DNA from 2 places in the Allobosea sp. 10L417 genome. Region 1 is predicted to be linked to the other one. Evidence: predicted binding sites of a transcription regulator. Region 1 holds the regulator's gene; the other holds the start of a gene.
What was found. The regulator PhoB, encoded in region 1, activates phosphate uptake and scavenging genes when phosphate is short. The targets are predictions, from matches to a motif close to TGTCATNNANCTGTCAT.

Region 1 (7,985 bases):
GGGTGAAGCGCTACTGAGGTCCTGAGAGATGAGCATGACGACCGCCTCCACGCCGCGCGAACTGCCCCACACCCCCTGGGGGCGCGTGCGCCAGTCCCGCCGCACAGCCGACCGGCTGATGAAGATCATCGCCACGGGCTTCACCTTCTGCGCCATCTTCGTGCTGTTCTGGATTCTCGGCATGCTGCTGGTGAAGGGCATCGGCGGGCTCTCGCTCGCGACCTTCACCGAAGTTACGCCGGGCCCCGGCTCGCAGGGCGGCGGCCTCGCCAACGCCATCGTCGGCTCGGTGGTGCTGACCTTTCTCGGGATCGCGGTCGCGACCCCGGTCGGCGTGCTCGCCGGCACCTGGCTTGCCGAATACGGCAAGGGCTCGAAGCTCGCGAACCTGATCCGCTTCATCAACGACATCCTGCTGTCGGCACCGTCGATCCTGATCGGTCTGTTCGTCTACGTGATCCTGGTCGAGCCCTTCCGCGGCTATTCCGGCTGGGCCGGCGGCGTCGCGCTCGGCATCATCGCGATCCCGGTCATCGTGCGCACCACCGAGGACATGCTGAACCTCGTGCCCGGCCCGCTGCGCGAAGCCGGCTCGGCCCTCGGCGCCCCGCCGTCGGTCGTCATCACCTCGGTGACCTGGCGCGCCGCCAAGGCCGGGATGGTGACCGGTATCCTGCTGGCTCTCGCCCGTATCGCCGGCGAGACCGCGCCGCTGATCTTCACCGCGCTGAACAACAATTTCTGGTTCTCGCCGACCCTGGTCGGCGGCGTCTCGAACCTGCCCGTCACCATCTACCAGTTCGCCTCCGCTCCCTATGAGAACTGGCAGCAACTGGCCTGGGCGGGATCGCTGATCATCACGGTCTCGATCCTGCTGCTCTCGATCATTGCCCGCCGCTTTGTCGCCGGCGGCAAATAAGACTTGAATCCAACCCGGTCGCGTCCGACCTTGAGGACCATGTCGATGCTTTCGACCCTTGAACTCTCCCCGCAGACGCTCGATGCCGAGGCGCCCGTCCGGATCGCGGTGAAGAACCTCGATTTCTACTACGGCGAGCACAAGGCGCTGAAGAACATCAATCTCGATTTCCGCGACCGGCACGTCACCGCGCTGATCGGCCCGTCGGGCTGCGGCAAGTCGACCCTGCTGCGCATCTTCAACCGGATCTACTCGCTCTATCCGGAGCAGAAGGCCACCGGCGAGATCATGCTCGACGGGCGCAACATCATCTCGAACGATGTCGATGTGAACGAGCTGCGCTCGCGCGTCGGCATGGTGTTCCAGAAGCCGACGCCCTTCCCGATGTCGATCTACGACAACGTCGCCTTCGGTATCCGCCTCTACGAGAAGCCGCCGAAGTCCGAGCTCGACGACCGCGTCGAGGGCGCGCTGCGCCGTGCCGCGCTCTGGGACGAGGTCAAGGACAAGCTGAAGAGCTCCGGCATGGGTCTCTCCGGCGGCCAGCAGCAGCGCCTGTGCATCGCGCGAACCATCGCCCAGAAGCCTGAAGTGATCCTGTTCGACGAGCCGACCTCGGCGCTCGACCCGATCTCGACCGGCAAGATCGAGGATCTGCTGGAGCAGCTGAAGAGCGACTTCACCATCGCCATCGTCACGCACAACATGCAGCAGGCGGCCCGCATCTCGCAGTATACCGCCTTCATGTATCTGGGCGAGGTCGTCGAATTCGCGCCGACCAATACCATCTTCATGAACCCTGCCAAGAAGCAGACGCAGGACTACGTCACCGGCCGGTTCGGCTGAAGACCGGTTTCAAACCAGCAGCCCTCATCCTGAGGAGCCGCGCGAGCGGCGTCTCGAAGGATGGTCCAGGAGGCTCCGGAACCAACCGGAGCATCCTTCGAGACGCAAGCTTCGCTTGCTCCTCAGGATGAGGGCTGAGGGTTGAGCATGCCGACCTGAAAACGACGACGCTGCATCGGCGCTAATGATCTAGAGGACACGCCGCCCATGACCGACCACATCGTCCGCTCCTACGATACCGATCTCGAAGGCATCCGCCGCAGCCTCGCCGAAATGGGCGGCATGGCCGAGCGCATGCTGGGCGATTCGACCGTGGCGCTGGTGCGCCGCGACACCGGCCTTGCCCAGAAGATCATCACGGCCGACCAGCGCCTCGACAACCTCCAGCGGGACGTCGAGGAAAAGGCGGTACTGACCATCGCCCGGCGCCAGCCGCTCGCCAACGACCTGCGCGAGCTGATTTCGGCGATCCGCATCGCCGCCGACATCGAGCGCGTCGGCGATCTCGCCAAGAACATCGCCAAGCGCGCCGTCGCCATCGCCGGCCAGTTCCAGCCGCCGCACCGCGCCGTGGTCGGGCTCGAGCACATCAGCCGCCTGGTGCAGGCGCAGCTCAAGGACGTTCTCGACGCCTACGCCGCCGGCAACGAGCAGAAGGCGCTCGACGTCTGGCGCCGCGACGACGAGATCGATGCGCTCTACACCTCGCTGTTCCGCGAGCTCCTGACCTATATGATGGAGGATCCGCGCAACATCACCTTCTGCACGCATCTCCTGTTCTGCGCGAAGAACATCGAGCGCATCGGCGACCACACCACCAACATTGCCGAGACGATCCACTATCTCATCACCGGCGACTCGCTCGACGTGAACCGGCCGAAGCTCGACACGACCAATATCGAGGTCGAGGCGATCACCGGGAACTGAAGCAGATCATCATGGCCGCACGCATCCTGATCGTCGAGGACGAGGAGCCGCTAACCCTGCTGCTGCGCTACAATCTCGAGGCCGAGGGCTTCGAGGTCGACAGCGTCGCGCGCGGGGATGACGCCGAACTGCATCTGCGCGACCACACGCCTGATCTCGTGCTGCTCGACTGGATGCTGCCGGGCCTTTCTGGCATCGAACTCTGCCGCCGCTTGCGCTCGCGGCGCGACACCGAACGCGTGCCGATCATCATGCTGACGGCGCGTGGCGAGGAGACCGAACGCGTGCGCGGGCTCGCGACTGGCGCGGACGATTATGTGGTGAAGCCCTTTTCGTTGCCGGAGCTGATCGCGCGCATACAGGCGCTGCTGCGCCGCGCCAAGCCGGGCCATGTCGCGGGGCTGCTCGCCGCCGGCGACCTCGAACTCGATCGCACGACCCGGCGCGTCCGCCGTGCCGGCAGCGAGCTGCATCTCGGCCCGACCGAGTTCCGGCTGCTCGAGTTCTTGATGCAGGCGCCCGGCCGCGTCTATTCGCGCGCCCAGCTTCTCGACGCCGTCTGGGGCCGCGACGTCTATATCGATGAGCGCACCGTCGACGTTCATGTGGGCCGGCTGCGCAAGGCGATCACGCCGGCCAATACCAAGGATCCGCTGCGGACAGTCCGCGGCGCCGGTTACGCCTTCGACGAAACCTTTGCGCGCAGCTGAGCGGCGCTGCAGCTCTGCTCCTCATCGCAACTTGCCGTGAACCTTGCCCGGCCGCTCGCGTTGATCTTGAAGATCGACGCGAGCCAGAGGAGGTCGCCGTGAGCAAGATGCCGCCCATCCCGCCGGCCAATCGAAGCGACAAGGGTCCGGGCGAGCCAGATCATGCCGAGCGCGATCTGCGCAGCGCCAGAGGTGGCGAGCGCCGACCAAGCCAGCCTGATCAGCAGGGCCAGCAGGGCAATACACGCATCAACACGACCCATCAGGGTCTGCAACAGGATCGTTGAGGAGGTTGCCGAACGTCGACCTCGACCAAGGCGCCGCAGAGCATCCGGCACGGCGGCCCCGGCTCATCGCATGAGAACGCGAAGAAGCCGCCGGACATCCGCTTGCCGATGACAACCGGCGGCACGCTCGCGTTTCGGGTGGCGGCGGCGAACGCGACAGCCACCTCTCGCATGATCCGGCGCGCAAGGGAGGCAGGGCGCGATGAGAACCGGCCTTCAGGTCGATCCCCTGAAGGGCGACGGCAGGCGCTTCAGCCCTCTCGGTGGAAGAGGCGGCGCAAGCTGTGCTTGGCCGCTTCCAGAGTTCTGCGGCGCTCGGCCGGCAGTTTCCGGCCGGCGCGGTTGATGTAGAAGGTGAGCATCGACATCGCCGAGCGATAGGGGCCCGATTTGCGCCGGCGGCTGTGCTCGGCCGACCGCTTCAGCGAGCGCGCGATCTGACGCGGATCGCCACGCGTGAACACGGCTTTCTCGAAATCGAGCGCGTTGCTCCGGCTGGTGATATCGGCCGACCATCTGTGCTTGTGGACGGGCATGGCGTCCTCCTGTCGGTCAGGCGTTTGGTCCGCCCTCGATGTCGCCGGCCCAGGTCAATGCGGTCTCGTACTCCTCCGGCTTGAAGGTGCGAACAGTCACGAAGGGGATCGCCGGATTGAGCAGGTCGACGAAGGCCGCAAGCCAGCCCCTGTCGGTGATCACCGCCTCGCGCGGGAAGCGTTGCAGCTCCCACAGCTTGCCGAGGCTGTAGCGCGCATCCTTCCAGGCGGCAGCCAAGGTCATATCGGTGAAATCGGTGAGGTCGGCGAGGATGCCGACTTTCTCGTGTCGTGCGAGCTTCGCGTCGATATCGGCCATGATCCCATCGAGATCGTCGCTGGTCAGCGTCTGCGACAGGCGGTAGGCGCCGACATGGTCGGGGGCGGGCAGGATCGTTAACATGACTCCTCCTTGCTCCAGACAACGCGGGGCAAGAGCGGAAGTTTCGCCCAATGATCAGGCGGCTGAGGATCCACGGGTGGCGGCATCGAACCGCGCGGCTTCGGAGCGCAGCCAGCCGATGAATTCATCGAGGCCGGGGCGTTGCGGCTGGCCCAACGGGCGGATGAGCCAGCAGCCCGTCGCGCTGGTGAAGCCGAGTCCGAGCGGGTTGACGAGCGCGCCCGAGGCCAACTCGTCCGCCACGTAACAGCGCGGCGTCAGCGCGACCCCCAACCCCGCGACGGCGGCGCTGATGATGACGGAATAGTAGCCGTAGCGCACAGTATGCTCAGGCACCGCGCCGCGCAGGTCGTGGGTTTCGGTGAACTCGGCCCAGAAGGTTGGCATCTGGAAGTGCTGCAGCAGCGTCATCTTCTGAATGTCGGCCGGGCGGCGAAAGCCCCCCATGCGCTCGACGAGGCCGGGCGCGGCGACGAGGGCGACATCGCGGCCGAAAAGATAGTGGGCCTCCCTGTCGGGCCAGGGGGGGACGCCGTGAGAGATCTCGATATCCGGCTCCTCGGTCTCGCTCTCGCTCACATAGTTGGTGAACTGGACGTCGACACCGGGATGCGCCGCCGCGAAGGCGGGAAAGCGGGCCATCAGCCAGCGCTCACCGGCGATCGCGATCATGTGCAGGCGGATCGGCCGGGCAATGGCGCTGCGCTCGGCGAGGCGCCTGGCGCCTCGCTCCATCTGCTCCAGCGCGGCTTCGGCATAGGGCAGATAAATCGCTCCGGCCTCGGTGAGCTTGAGGCCGAGCGGGCTACGGTCGAACAGCACGGTGCCGAGGTGGTGCTCCAGCGACAGAATCTGCTTCGAGACGGCACTCTGGGTCAGGTTGACGACCAGCGCGGCACGGGCGGTCGATCCCAGGCGCGCAACCGTGGTGAAGGCCCGCAGCGCGGTCGATGACGGCGGAGCCCGGCCGGCGGCCATGGGGTATTCCTTTTTAGACTATCTCTGCGGAGATCGTTTCGTTTGCCGGGCTTTCGGTCAAGAGGTCATTCTTCCCTAACGGGAGGAGCCAGCATCATGAACCAGACGACCCGCCTGTGGGGCGGACGCTTCCGCAAGCCGCCGGATCCGCGGCTGATGAAGCTGTCGAGCGCGGCCGGCGAGCACGCGAGGCTGGTGCCGCAGGATGTCGCGGGCGGCAAGGCCCATGCGGCCGAACTGGCGCGCGCCGGGCTGCTGACGGCGCAGGAGCTCGACACCATCCTGACCACGCTCGATGCGATCGCGCAGGATACGGTCGAGGGGCGGATCTCCCCCGGCCCGCAGGACGAGGACGTTCACACTTTCATCGAGCGCATCCTGACCGAGCGGATCGGCTCGACCGGCGCCAAGTTGCGTGCCGGACGCTCGCGCAACGACCAGGCCGCCAACAACCTCAAGCTCTATCTGCGGGCCAAGTCGCGATCGCTGGCGGGCATGCTGGCCGAGCTGCTGACCGCGATCGCCGACCAGGCCGAGTTGCATGCAGCCTCGGTCAGCCCCGGCTTCACGCATCTCCAGAGCGCGCAGCCGGTCACCTTCGGCCATTGGCTGATGGCGCACGGCCAGGTGCTGATGCGCGACGCCTCTCGCCTGACCGACTGGGAGAAGCGCTCCGGCCAATCTCCGCTCGGGGCGGCGGCGCTTGCCGGTTCCGCGATCACGCTCAATCCCGAGCTCAGCGCCAACGCGCTCGGCTATGACGGGCCGTTCGAGAATTCGGTCGACGCGGTCGGTGCGCGCGACCATGTCGCGGAGTTCCTGTTCGTCGCGGCCATGCTGACGACCAACCTGTCGCGTCTCGCCGAGGAGGTGACGCTCTGGGCCTCCAGGCAATTCGCCTGGGTGACGCTGGACGACGCCTTCGCCACCGGCTCCTCGATCATGCCGCAGAAGAAGAACCCGGACATCGCGGAAATCTCGCGCGGCCGGGCGGCACGGCTGACCGGCGACCTCGTCGCCATGCTCGGGGCGTTGAAGGGGCTGCCGCTTTCCTATAACCGCGATCTCGCCGAGGACAAGCGCGCCGCTTTCGACGCCGTCGACGTGCTGGAAGAGGTGCTGCCGGCCTTCGCCGGGCTGGTCGCCAGCATGAGCGCCGACGCCGGGACGATGCGCGCCCAGGCCGGTTCCGGCTTTGCGCTGGCGACCGAGGTGGCTGACTATCTCGCCCGCAACGGCGTGCCTTTCGCCGAGGCGCATGAGATCACGGGGGCGCTGGTGCGCTATTGCGAGGAATTGGGCCGGGAGCTGGAGTCGCTCGACGCTGTCGATCTCAGGGCGGTCGATCCGCGCCTCGATGCCGGCGTGCTCGACCATCTGACGCTCGATGCCGCGGTCGCTGCGCGCAGCGGCCATGGCGGCACGGCGCCCGACCGCGTGCGCGAGCAGATCGACCGCTTCCGCGGCAAGCTCGCCGCCCTCGAAACCTGGAGCCGGGAGACGGGCCGATGAGCGCCGCCACTTCGCCGATCAGCAGCCGCGATCTCGCCCAGGTCTCGCATCTCAGGATCGTGTCGCGGCGTTTCTACGGGCGCTGGGTCGCCTCGGCGATCATCCTCGCCATCCTCGCCTGGCTGGTGATGGCCTTCGTCGAGGGCGACATCGCCTGGCCGGTGGTCCGGCAGTTCTTCACCGCGCCCGCCATCATCGCCGGCCTCGGCAACACGCTGATCATGACGGTCTGTGCGATGACGCTCGGCGTCGTGCTCGGCGTGATCTTCGCCATCATGTACATGTCGCCGAACCCGGTGCTGCGCAGCGTGGCGCTGTTCTATATCTGGTTCTTCCGCGGCACGCCGCTGCTGCTGCAGCTCCTGATCTGGTTCAATCTGGCGCTGGTCTTCCCGACCATCGGCATCCCTGGCCTGTTCTCCTGGCGCACCATCGACATCATCGGGCCGTTCATGGCGACGCTGCTCGGGCTCGGCATGAACCAGGGCGCCTATACGGCGGAGGTGGTGCGCGGCGGCATCCTCTCCGTCGACCAGGGGCAGACCGAGGCCGCCAAGGCGATCGGCATGACCCGGCTGACGACGCTGCGCCGGATCGTGCTGCCGCAGGCGATGCGCGTCATCATCCCGCCGGTCGGCAACGAGGTGATCAGCATGGTCAAGCTGACCTCGGTGGCGAGCGTGATCCAGTACGCCGAGATCCTGCGCAATGCGCAGACGATCTACTATGCCAATGCCCGGGTCATCGAGCTGCTGATCGTCGCTGCCGGCTGGTATCTGCTCGTGGTGACGCTGCTGCAGATCGGACAGTATTTCCTCGAACGTCACTTCTCGAAGGGGCGGGGAGGGCGGCGCACCAAGCGCGCGG
Region 2 (7,985 bases), 640 kb from region 1:
CCCCGCCGATCTGCGTCTCCACGCCCAGCGCTTCGCTCAGCCTGGCCTCGATCTGCGGACGATAGGCGCGCCAATCGACGAAGCCGGGGCCAATCAGGGCCGCCAGCAGCGCCAATACCAGCAGGCCGGCCAGAACTGTCAGGCTTTCACGCAACGTCCGCTTTCTGTCCCTGTCGCCATGGTGTAGCGGCACCGGTCCAAAACCGGCGTCCGCCCGCGATCATGCCGGCAAGTCGCGGCAGGATCGCGACATTTCGCGAAGGGCGCCCGCAGCGCAAGCCGCGCCGATGTCACAGGACGACGATTTTTCCGGGATTGAGGATGTTCTGCGGATCGAGCCCACGCTTCAGCGTCCGCATTACCGCGAGTGCCTCCGCCCCGTGCTCCTGCTCGAGATACTTCATCTTCTTCTGGCCGACACCGTGTTCACCCGTGCAGGTTCCGCCCATGGCCAGCGCACGCTTCACCAGCCGGTCGATGAAGGTCTGGGCCCGCTCGACCTCGGCCTTGTCGTTAAGATCGACCAGCGGTTGCGTGTGGAAATTGCCGTCGCCGACATGGCCCGCGATCGGCGCGATCAGCCCGGAGGCCTCGATGTCGCGCTTGGTCTCCTCGACGCATTCGGCCAGCTGCGAGATCGGCACGCAGACATCGGTCGCGACCGAGTCGAAGCCGGGCCGCAGCGCCTTCGCCGCCCAATAGGCGTCATGGCGCGCCTGCCAGAGCTTGGAGCGGTCCTCCGCCTTGGTCGCCCATTCGAAGGGCCCGCCGCCATATTCCGCCGCGATCTCGCCGAAGCGCTGGGACTGCTCGGCAACGCCCGCTTCCGTTCCGTGGAACTCGACGAAGAGCATCGTCGTCTCCGGCAGGCCGAGCTTGGCATGCAGGTTGACGCCGCGGATCATCACGTCGTCGAGCAGCTCGATGCGCGCCACCGGCAAGCCGGTCTGGATGGTCAGGATCGTCGCATCGCAGGCGGCCTTCACCGAGGGGAAGGGGCAGACGCCGGCGGCGATCGCCTCGGGGATGCCATGCAGCTTTAGCGTGACCTCGGTGATGATGCCGAGCGTGCCTTCCGAGCCGACGAGCAGGCGGGTGAGATCGTAGCCGGCCGAGGTCTTGCGGGCGCGCGTCGAGGTCTTGACGATCGAGCCATCGGCCATCACCGCCTTCAGCGCCAGCACATTGTCCTTCATCGTGCCGTAGCGGACCGCATTGGTGCCGGAAGCGCGCGTCGCGGCCATGCCGCCGATCGAGGCATCGGCGCCCGGATCGATCGGGAACATCAGGCCCTGGTCGCGCAGATGCTCGTTGAGCTCCTTGCGGGTGACGCCGGCCTCGACCACCACGTCGAGATCCTCGGCGTGCACGGCGATGATGCGCTTCATCTGCGACATGTCGATGCAGACGCCACCGAAGGGCGCGTTGACATGCCCCTCCAGCGAGGTGCCGGTGCCGAAGGCAATGACCGGCACGCCATGCGCCGCGCAGAGCTTCACGATCTCGGAAACCTCTTCCGTGTTTTGCGGGAAAATCACCGCATCCGGCGGCTGATTGGGTATCCAGGTCAGGGTATGGCCGTGCTGCTGGCGCACCGCGAGGCTGATGACGAGCCGGTTTCCGAAGCGCGCGGCCAGCGCCTGGGTCACGGCTGCAATGGCATCGGGCGATGGCGGCAGCACTGCGGCGGAGGCAGGGCTGTCATGAGGGGCGGCAGCGGGCAGGCTCATTGTCAAGATCCGATTTTGGCGCTTAGACTTGGAACAGATCGGTTTCGCAATTGGTTACGGTCCGACATCATCCTGACCATCGTGGCCGGGGCGAGGTGCTGACGCTGATTGCGAACGATGCATACTAGATCATGGGACGACGAAATGGGCAGCCGCAATAATGCGACGGGCCCTTGAACGAGGCGCCTGACAGGGAGGGCGATCATGGCACACGATACACGCGCTCCGGCGCTCTTCTTCTCGCCCTTCGTCTCTTCGGCGATGCGGGTCGAGCCGCAATGGATCGACTACAACGGCCATCTCAACATGGCCTACTATCATGTCCTGTTCGACCGTGCGGTGGACGAAGTCTTCTCTCTTGTCGGCCTGACGCGGGACTATGTCGAGACACGCCACGCCTCGACCTTCACCGCGGAATGCCACATCCTCTACAAGCGTGAGCTGACCGATGGCGACCTCGTCCGCGTCACCGCCCAGCTCATCAGCTTCGACGACAAGCGCCTGCACTACTATCTCGAGATGCGCCACGCCCATGAAGGCTGGCTCGCCGCGACCAGCGAGAACCTGTCGCTGCACGTCGACATGGTCCATCGCAGGGTCACGCCCTTCCCTGCCGACATCCTCGCGAATCTTGCTTTGATGAAGGCAGCCCACAGCATGATGCCGCCGCCGGCTACGATCGGTCGCATCATCGGCATGCCGAAGAAGTCGGCGATCCGCGTCGATGAGGCGAAGGAAGTGCGCGAGCCCGAGGTCGAGACGCGGCACTGAGACTATTTTGCCGTCATGGTCGGGCTTGGCCCGACCATCTCTGAAACCAGCGCCTTCTTGTCAGGAGGTGCTCGGGTCAAGCCCGAGCATGACGCTAAGCTCCGCGCCTTCCCACCACCGCATGCATCGCATAGCCACGATACGGCGCGCCGAGCCGGCAGTCGGCCCCCGCCGCTTCCGCTAGCGCCCGCACCGTCTCCGGCAGATCCTCGCGTGGCGTGACATGGAACAGGGCGAGCCAGCGCAGCAGCACGGCCTTGAAGCTCGCCGGCAGCCCGCTCTGATCGCCGAAATCGACGATATGCAAAGAGCCGCCCATGTTGAGGCGGCGCAGCGCCTCCGCGACGACACCCTGCCAGGGCGGGATCATCGACAGCGCATAGGAGATCACGATCCGGTCGAAGCCCTGAAGGCCGAACAGTGCCTGCGGGTCGAAGCCGGTGGCATCAGCCTCGGCTAGCTGGATCCGATCGTCCAGCTCCGCCCGCGCCACCGCAGTGCGCGCCGTCGCCAGCATCTCGCTGGAGACGTCGAGCCCGTAGCAGGCGCTGGACGGGTAGCGCCGCGCGATCTGGATGAGGTTGCGCCCGGTGCCGCAGCCGATCTCCAGGACGGTGGCGCCGGGAGGCGGCTGCAACCCATCGATCAGCTGGTCACGGCCGAGCAGATAGAACTTCCGGCTGGCGTCGTAGATGTGCCGCTGACGCCGATAGATCCGGTCCATCAACCCGGCGGGCGAGCCGCCCGGCGCCTCGGCGGCGCTCACCGGACCTGCCCCTTCAGCACATAGAGGTGGAAGCCGCCATAGATCGCCGAGCGGTCCTGCCGGCAGAGATCGCGGCTGCGCTCCTCCTCGTAATGCCACTGGTCGAGGATCGCAGCGGGTATCCGGCCGGGCAGCAGCCGCTCGTCGGCCGCCGTGCGGAAGATCACCCGCGCGCCCGGCCGGGCGGCGCGCGTGATCTGCGACCACAGCGCCGTCAGATCGGCGTCGTTCATCCAATCCTGCGCATCGAGCAGCACATAGGCATCGCAACTCTCGGCCGGCTGCTGCTCCAGCAAGGCGGTGACCGCGCTCTGGTGATAGGAGACGTTCGCAGCGCGCTCCTTCACCGCCGCGAAATATTGCGGCTGCAGATAGGGCGGAAACGCCGCGTCGGCCCCCTCGCCATAGCGTCGGCCGAAAGCCTGCTGGGCGAAGTAGTTGTCCTTCAGATCGAAATCGCAGGCCAGACGCTCCAGCCGCAGCTTCAGCGCGCCGAGAATGCCCTCCTCGCCATCGGCCGCCAGCGCCTTGTACTGCGCCGGCGGGATGCCGAGCCCATAGAGCGAGGCCGGCTGGCGCACCAGCCACCGCACCAGCTTGCGCTCGAACACCGGCGCGAGATGCTGCTCGTAGAGCGCCCGCTGTTCGGCTAGGTCACGCGCTGCCAGCATCGTCAGCGGATTGCCGCCCAGCGCCCGCGCCAGCACATGGCCCGTGCCGATGAAGCGGCCGAGCAGGCCGTAGCGATAGAAGCCCTTGGCGAAGAGGTTGATCCGGCGCCGTCCATTGAGGCCCCGCCCCTCCCAGTAGCCGCGCGAGACGGCGTCGAGATGATCAGCGATCTCGCGATCGTAGACGCCGACATTCTCGCGCGCATTTGCCTGGCCGAAGAAGCGCAGGAAGTCCTCCTGCCGCTCCAACCGCGCCAGAGCCGCGAGCTTCAGCCGGCCGAGCGCGATATGCGCGGCGTTGAGATCGACAGCGCTGACACGGATCGGCGCGGCCGTGAGATAGGAAAGGATGTTGCAGGAGCCCGACGCGATCGCCACGACATGGTCCTCGGCCTTGAGCTGCAGCGCCGCCATGTCGACCACCGGGTCTTCCCAGATCTGCGGATAGACCAGTCCGGAGAAGGCGCGGGCGAACAGCCATTCCAGCATGCCCGCTTTGGACAGCGTCTTGCTGCGCCGGACGGCCAGTCCCAGGCCCGAGCTCGTCATGCGGCGGGCCGCGCGCGCCGTTTGCGTCGCCTGTTGCGTCACCGGTTTTCCTCCCTTTGCGGGTGGCGGGCCTGCTAGAGGAGTCGCGTGACGGTCCGGTGACGGAGCCTCGGCCCTTGCCGCGGCGTCGTGAAACCGCCGGTAATCTGTGGGGCTGAAATCCGGCGCCTGAGACGCCATATTGGCGGCACGAAAGCCGATGAGGCGCCCCGCCACCCCGCTGACAAGGAGATCGCAATGGGTCTGATGAGCATGTTCGGCGAGTCGAAGAAGCAGGACGAGACTTTCCCCTTCCAGCTGACCGACGCGCAGTGGCGCGAGCGGCTGACGCCGGAGCAGTATCAGGTCCTGCGTGGCCACGGCACGGAGCGTGCGGGTTCTTGCGCACTCAACTACGAGAAGCGCGCCGGCACCTTCTCCTGCGCCGGCTGCGGCCAGAAGCTGTTCAAGTCGGGCAAGAAGTTCGAGAGCGGCACGGGCTGGCCGAGTTTCGACCAGCCGCTGGAGGGCGCCGTCGGCGCCTCGGAGGATTTCAGCTACGGCATGCACCGTGTCGAGGCGCATTGCGCCAATTGCGGCGGCCATCTCGGCCACGTCTTCCCCGACGGCCCGCCGCCCACCGGCCTGCGCTACTGCATTAACGGCGTGGCGATGAATTTCGAGCCGGAAGCGGCTTGATCCCGCCGTGATGCTCGGGCTTGCCCCGAGCATCTCACGACGGAAAGGCGATAAAGAGATGCCCGGGTCAAGCCCGGGCATGACGCCTCACGCAACGGGCACCGCCCGTCGCGCCAGCACTCCGGCATCCACCGCCGGCGGCAGATCGCCGAACTGCCCCGACCAGCCATCCCCAAGCCGCATGGCAATGAACGCGTCCGCCACCGCAGAGGGCGCAAACTGCAACAGCAACGAGCCCTGCAACATGAGCGCCAAGCGCTCGGTGAGACGCCGCGCCTGCCCCTCATTGCGCATCATCCCGGGCAATTCGCCTTCCAAACGCCTCAGCGCCGCATCGTAGCGCTTGTCCGAGCCCGCAGCCACCATCAGCTCAGCCCTCAGCACGTCGATCGCCCCCTGCTCCCGCGCCAGCGAGCGCAGCACGTCCAGGCAGATGACATTGCCCGAGCCTTCCCAGATCGCGTTCAGCGGCGCCTCGCGATAGAGCCGCGCCATCGGGTTGTCCTCGATGAAGCCGTTGCCGCCATGGCACTCCAGCGCCTCGGTGACGACGGCAGGCGTCCGCCGCGTGATCCAGTATTTCGCGATCGGCGCGCCCACCCGCGCCAGCAGCCGCTCACTCTCCGATGCCTCCTGTCGATCCAGCGCCGCGAAAAGCCGGAAGGCGAGCCAGGCCGCGGCCTCAGCCTCGATCGCGATATCGGCCAGCACGTTCTGCATGATCGGCTGGTCGATCAGCGCCTTCTGGAATGCCCTCCGGTGCTGCGCGTGATGCGCCGCCAGCGAGACCGCCATCCGCATCAGCCCGGAGGAGGCGGCGGCAATGTCCAGCCGTGAATTGTGATTCATCGACAGTCCGGTGCGGATCCCGCGCCCCGGCTCCCCGATCAGATGGCCGATGGCGCCCCTGAACTCCACCTCGGAGGAGGCATTCGAGCGGTTTCCGACCTTGTCCTTGAGTCGCTGGATCGCGACGCCGTTGCGCGATCCGTCCAGCTGCCAGCCCGGCACGACGAAGCACGAGATCCCCTCGGCCGTCCGCGCCAGCGTCAGGAAGACGTCGGAATGCGGCACCGAGAAGAACCATTTCCGGCCATGGAGCGAATAGGTGCCGTCGCGATTGTCTTCGGCATATGTCTGCGTCTGACGCAGATCCGAGCCGCCTTGCGTCTCCGTCATCGCCGTGCCGACGGTCGCGCCGGTCTTGAGAGGCGCCGGCCCCTGCCGCGGATCGTAGCGATTGGAGGTGACGAGGTGGCCCCACTGCTCCCAGAGTGCCGCGTCCTGCTTCAGCACCGGCACGGCGGCATAGGTCATGCTGATCGGGCAGCAGATCCCGCTCTCGGCGCCGTACCAGAGATACTGCAAGGCGGCGCGGGCCACCTGCGCGCCGGGCTCCGGCCGGTTCCAGGCGAGCGCATGCGTCTCCTGCCCGATAGCAAGCCCCATCAGCTCGTGCCAGGCGGGATGGAAGGCGATCTCGTCGATGCGGTTGCCGAAGCGGTCGAAGGCCCTCAGTTCGGGCGTGTAGCGATTGGCGAGATAGGCCAGCTCCTGCACCCTTGCCGAGCCGACTGTCCGCCCGGCGTCATGCAAGCGGTCTCGCGCCCAATCGGCCCCGAACGCCGAGACGATGGCCGGCAGCACCGGATCGGCGGCGAAGGCATCGTATTCGGCCAGCACCGGCACCTGATTGGTGACCTCCCAGCGCCCTTCCCCGCTCTGCTCCGCCATTGCTGCCACCTCCCTGTGGAACGGGATATAAAATGATCCCTCCGGCAGGGCGCAATCCTGACACGAGCGCCCTATATTCGCCGGAGAACGAATCACGCACGAGCACACTGGTCCCTTGTCCGAGACTGACCCCTTTTCCGCTCCCCTGCCCCGCCCTGGAGGCCTCGCCGCGCGTGCCGCAGCGCAGCCGGCGGCCGGCTATCTTACGGGGCTGAACCCGGAGCAGCGCCAGGCGGTCGAGGCGACGGAAGGCCCCGTGTTGGTGCTGGCCGGCGCCGGCACCGGCAAAACCCGCGTGCTCACCACCCGCATCGGCCACCTGATTTCGACCAGCCGCGCCTACCCTTCCCAGATCCTCGCCGTCACCTTCACCAACAAGGCGGCGCGCGAGATGAAGGAGCGCGTCGCCCATCTCGTCGGACCGGTCGCCGAGGGCATGCCCTGGCTCGGCACCTTCCACTCGATCTCGGCCAAGCTGCTGCGCCGCCACGCCGAACTGCTCGACCTGCGCAGCGACTTCACCATTCTCGACACCGACGACCAGATCCGCCTGATGAAGCAGGTGATTCAGGCCGAGGGCATCGACGAGAAGCGCTGGCCCGGCCGCATGCTGGCGGGCTTCATCGATAGCTGGAAGAATCGCGGCCTCAGCCCCAAGGACGTGCCGCCCGGCGAGGCCGCCGTCTTCGCCAACGGCAAGGGCGGCAAGCTCTATGCTGCCTATCAGGAGCGGCTGAAGGCGCTGAACGCCGTTGATTTCGGCGACCTGCTGCTGCACTGCCTGACGCTGTTCCGCGACTATCCTGACGTGCTCCAGACCTATCACGATCGCTTCCGCTACATCCTCGTCGACGAGTACCAGGACACCAACACGGCGCAGTATCTCTGGCTTCGGCTTCTTGCCCAAGGACGCCGCAACATCTGCTGCGTCGGCGACGACGACCAGTCGATCTATGGCTGGCGCGGTGCCGAGGTCGACAACATCCTGCGCTTCGAGCACGATTTTCCTGGGGCGACCGTGATCCGGCTGGAGCGCAACTACCGCTCCACCGGCCATATCCTCGCCACCGCCTCCAAGCTGATCGC

Region 2: AC1DE3_RS02140 (BtaA family protein) is a predicted target of PhoB. The motif match lies at 4,575-4,591, and genes of this name have one in related genera.

What each region holds. Positions count from the first base shown of each region.
Region 1 is NZ_JBFTJP010000001.1:1,031,051-1,039,035, reverse strand. Features, by position in the region: gene pstC (phosphate ABC transporter permease subunit PstC) at 1-17, shown strand, start outside; gene pstA (phosphate ABC transporter permease PstA) at 35-919, shown strand; gene pstB (phosphate ABC transporter ATP-binding protein PstB) at 959-1,765, shown strand; gene phoU (phosphate signaling complex protein PhoU) at 1,973-2,692, shown strand; gene phoB (phosphate regulon transcriptional regulator PhoB) at 2,704-3,402, shown strand; gene AC1DE3_RS05265 (hypothetical protein) at 3,510-3,689, shown strand; gene AC1DE3_RS05260 (DUF3175 domain-containing protein) at 3,941-4,225, opposite strand; gene AC1DE3_RS05255 (SpoIIAA family protein) at 4,242-4,628, opposite strand; gene AC1DE3_RS05250 (LysR family transcriptional regulator) at 4,683-5,606, opposite strand; gene argH (argininosuccinate lyase) at 5,703-7,118, shown strand; gene AC1DE3_RS05240 (amino acid ABC transporter permease) at 7,115-7,985, shown strand, end outside.
Region 2 is NZ_JBFTJP010000001.1:389,088-397,072, forward strand. Features, by position in the region: gene AC1DE3_RS02120 (AsmA family protein) at 1-154, opposite strand, end outside; gene AC1DE3_RS02125 (FAD-binding oxidoreductase) at 291-1,730, opposite strand; gene AC1DE3_RS02130 (thioesterase family protein) at 1,935-2,501, shown strand; gene AC1DE3_RS02135 (class I SAM-dependent methyltransferase) at 2,596-3,267, opposite strand; gene AC1DE3_RS02140 (BtaA family protein) at 3,264-4,529, opposite strand; gene msrB (peptide-methionine (R)-S-oxide reductase MsrB) at 4,734-5,165, shown strand; gene AC1DE3_RS02150 (acyl-CoA dehydrogenase family protein) at 5,253-6,899, opposite strand; gene AC1DE3_RS02155 (ATP-dependent helicase) at 7,015-7,985, shown strand, end outside.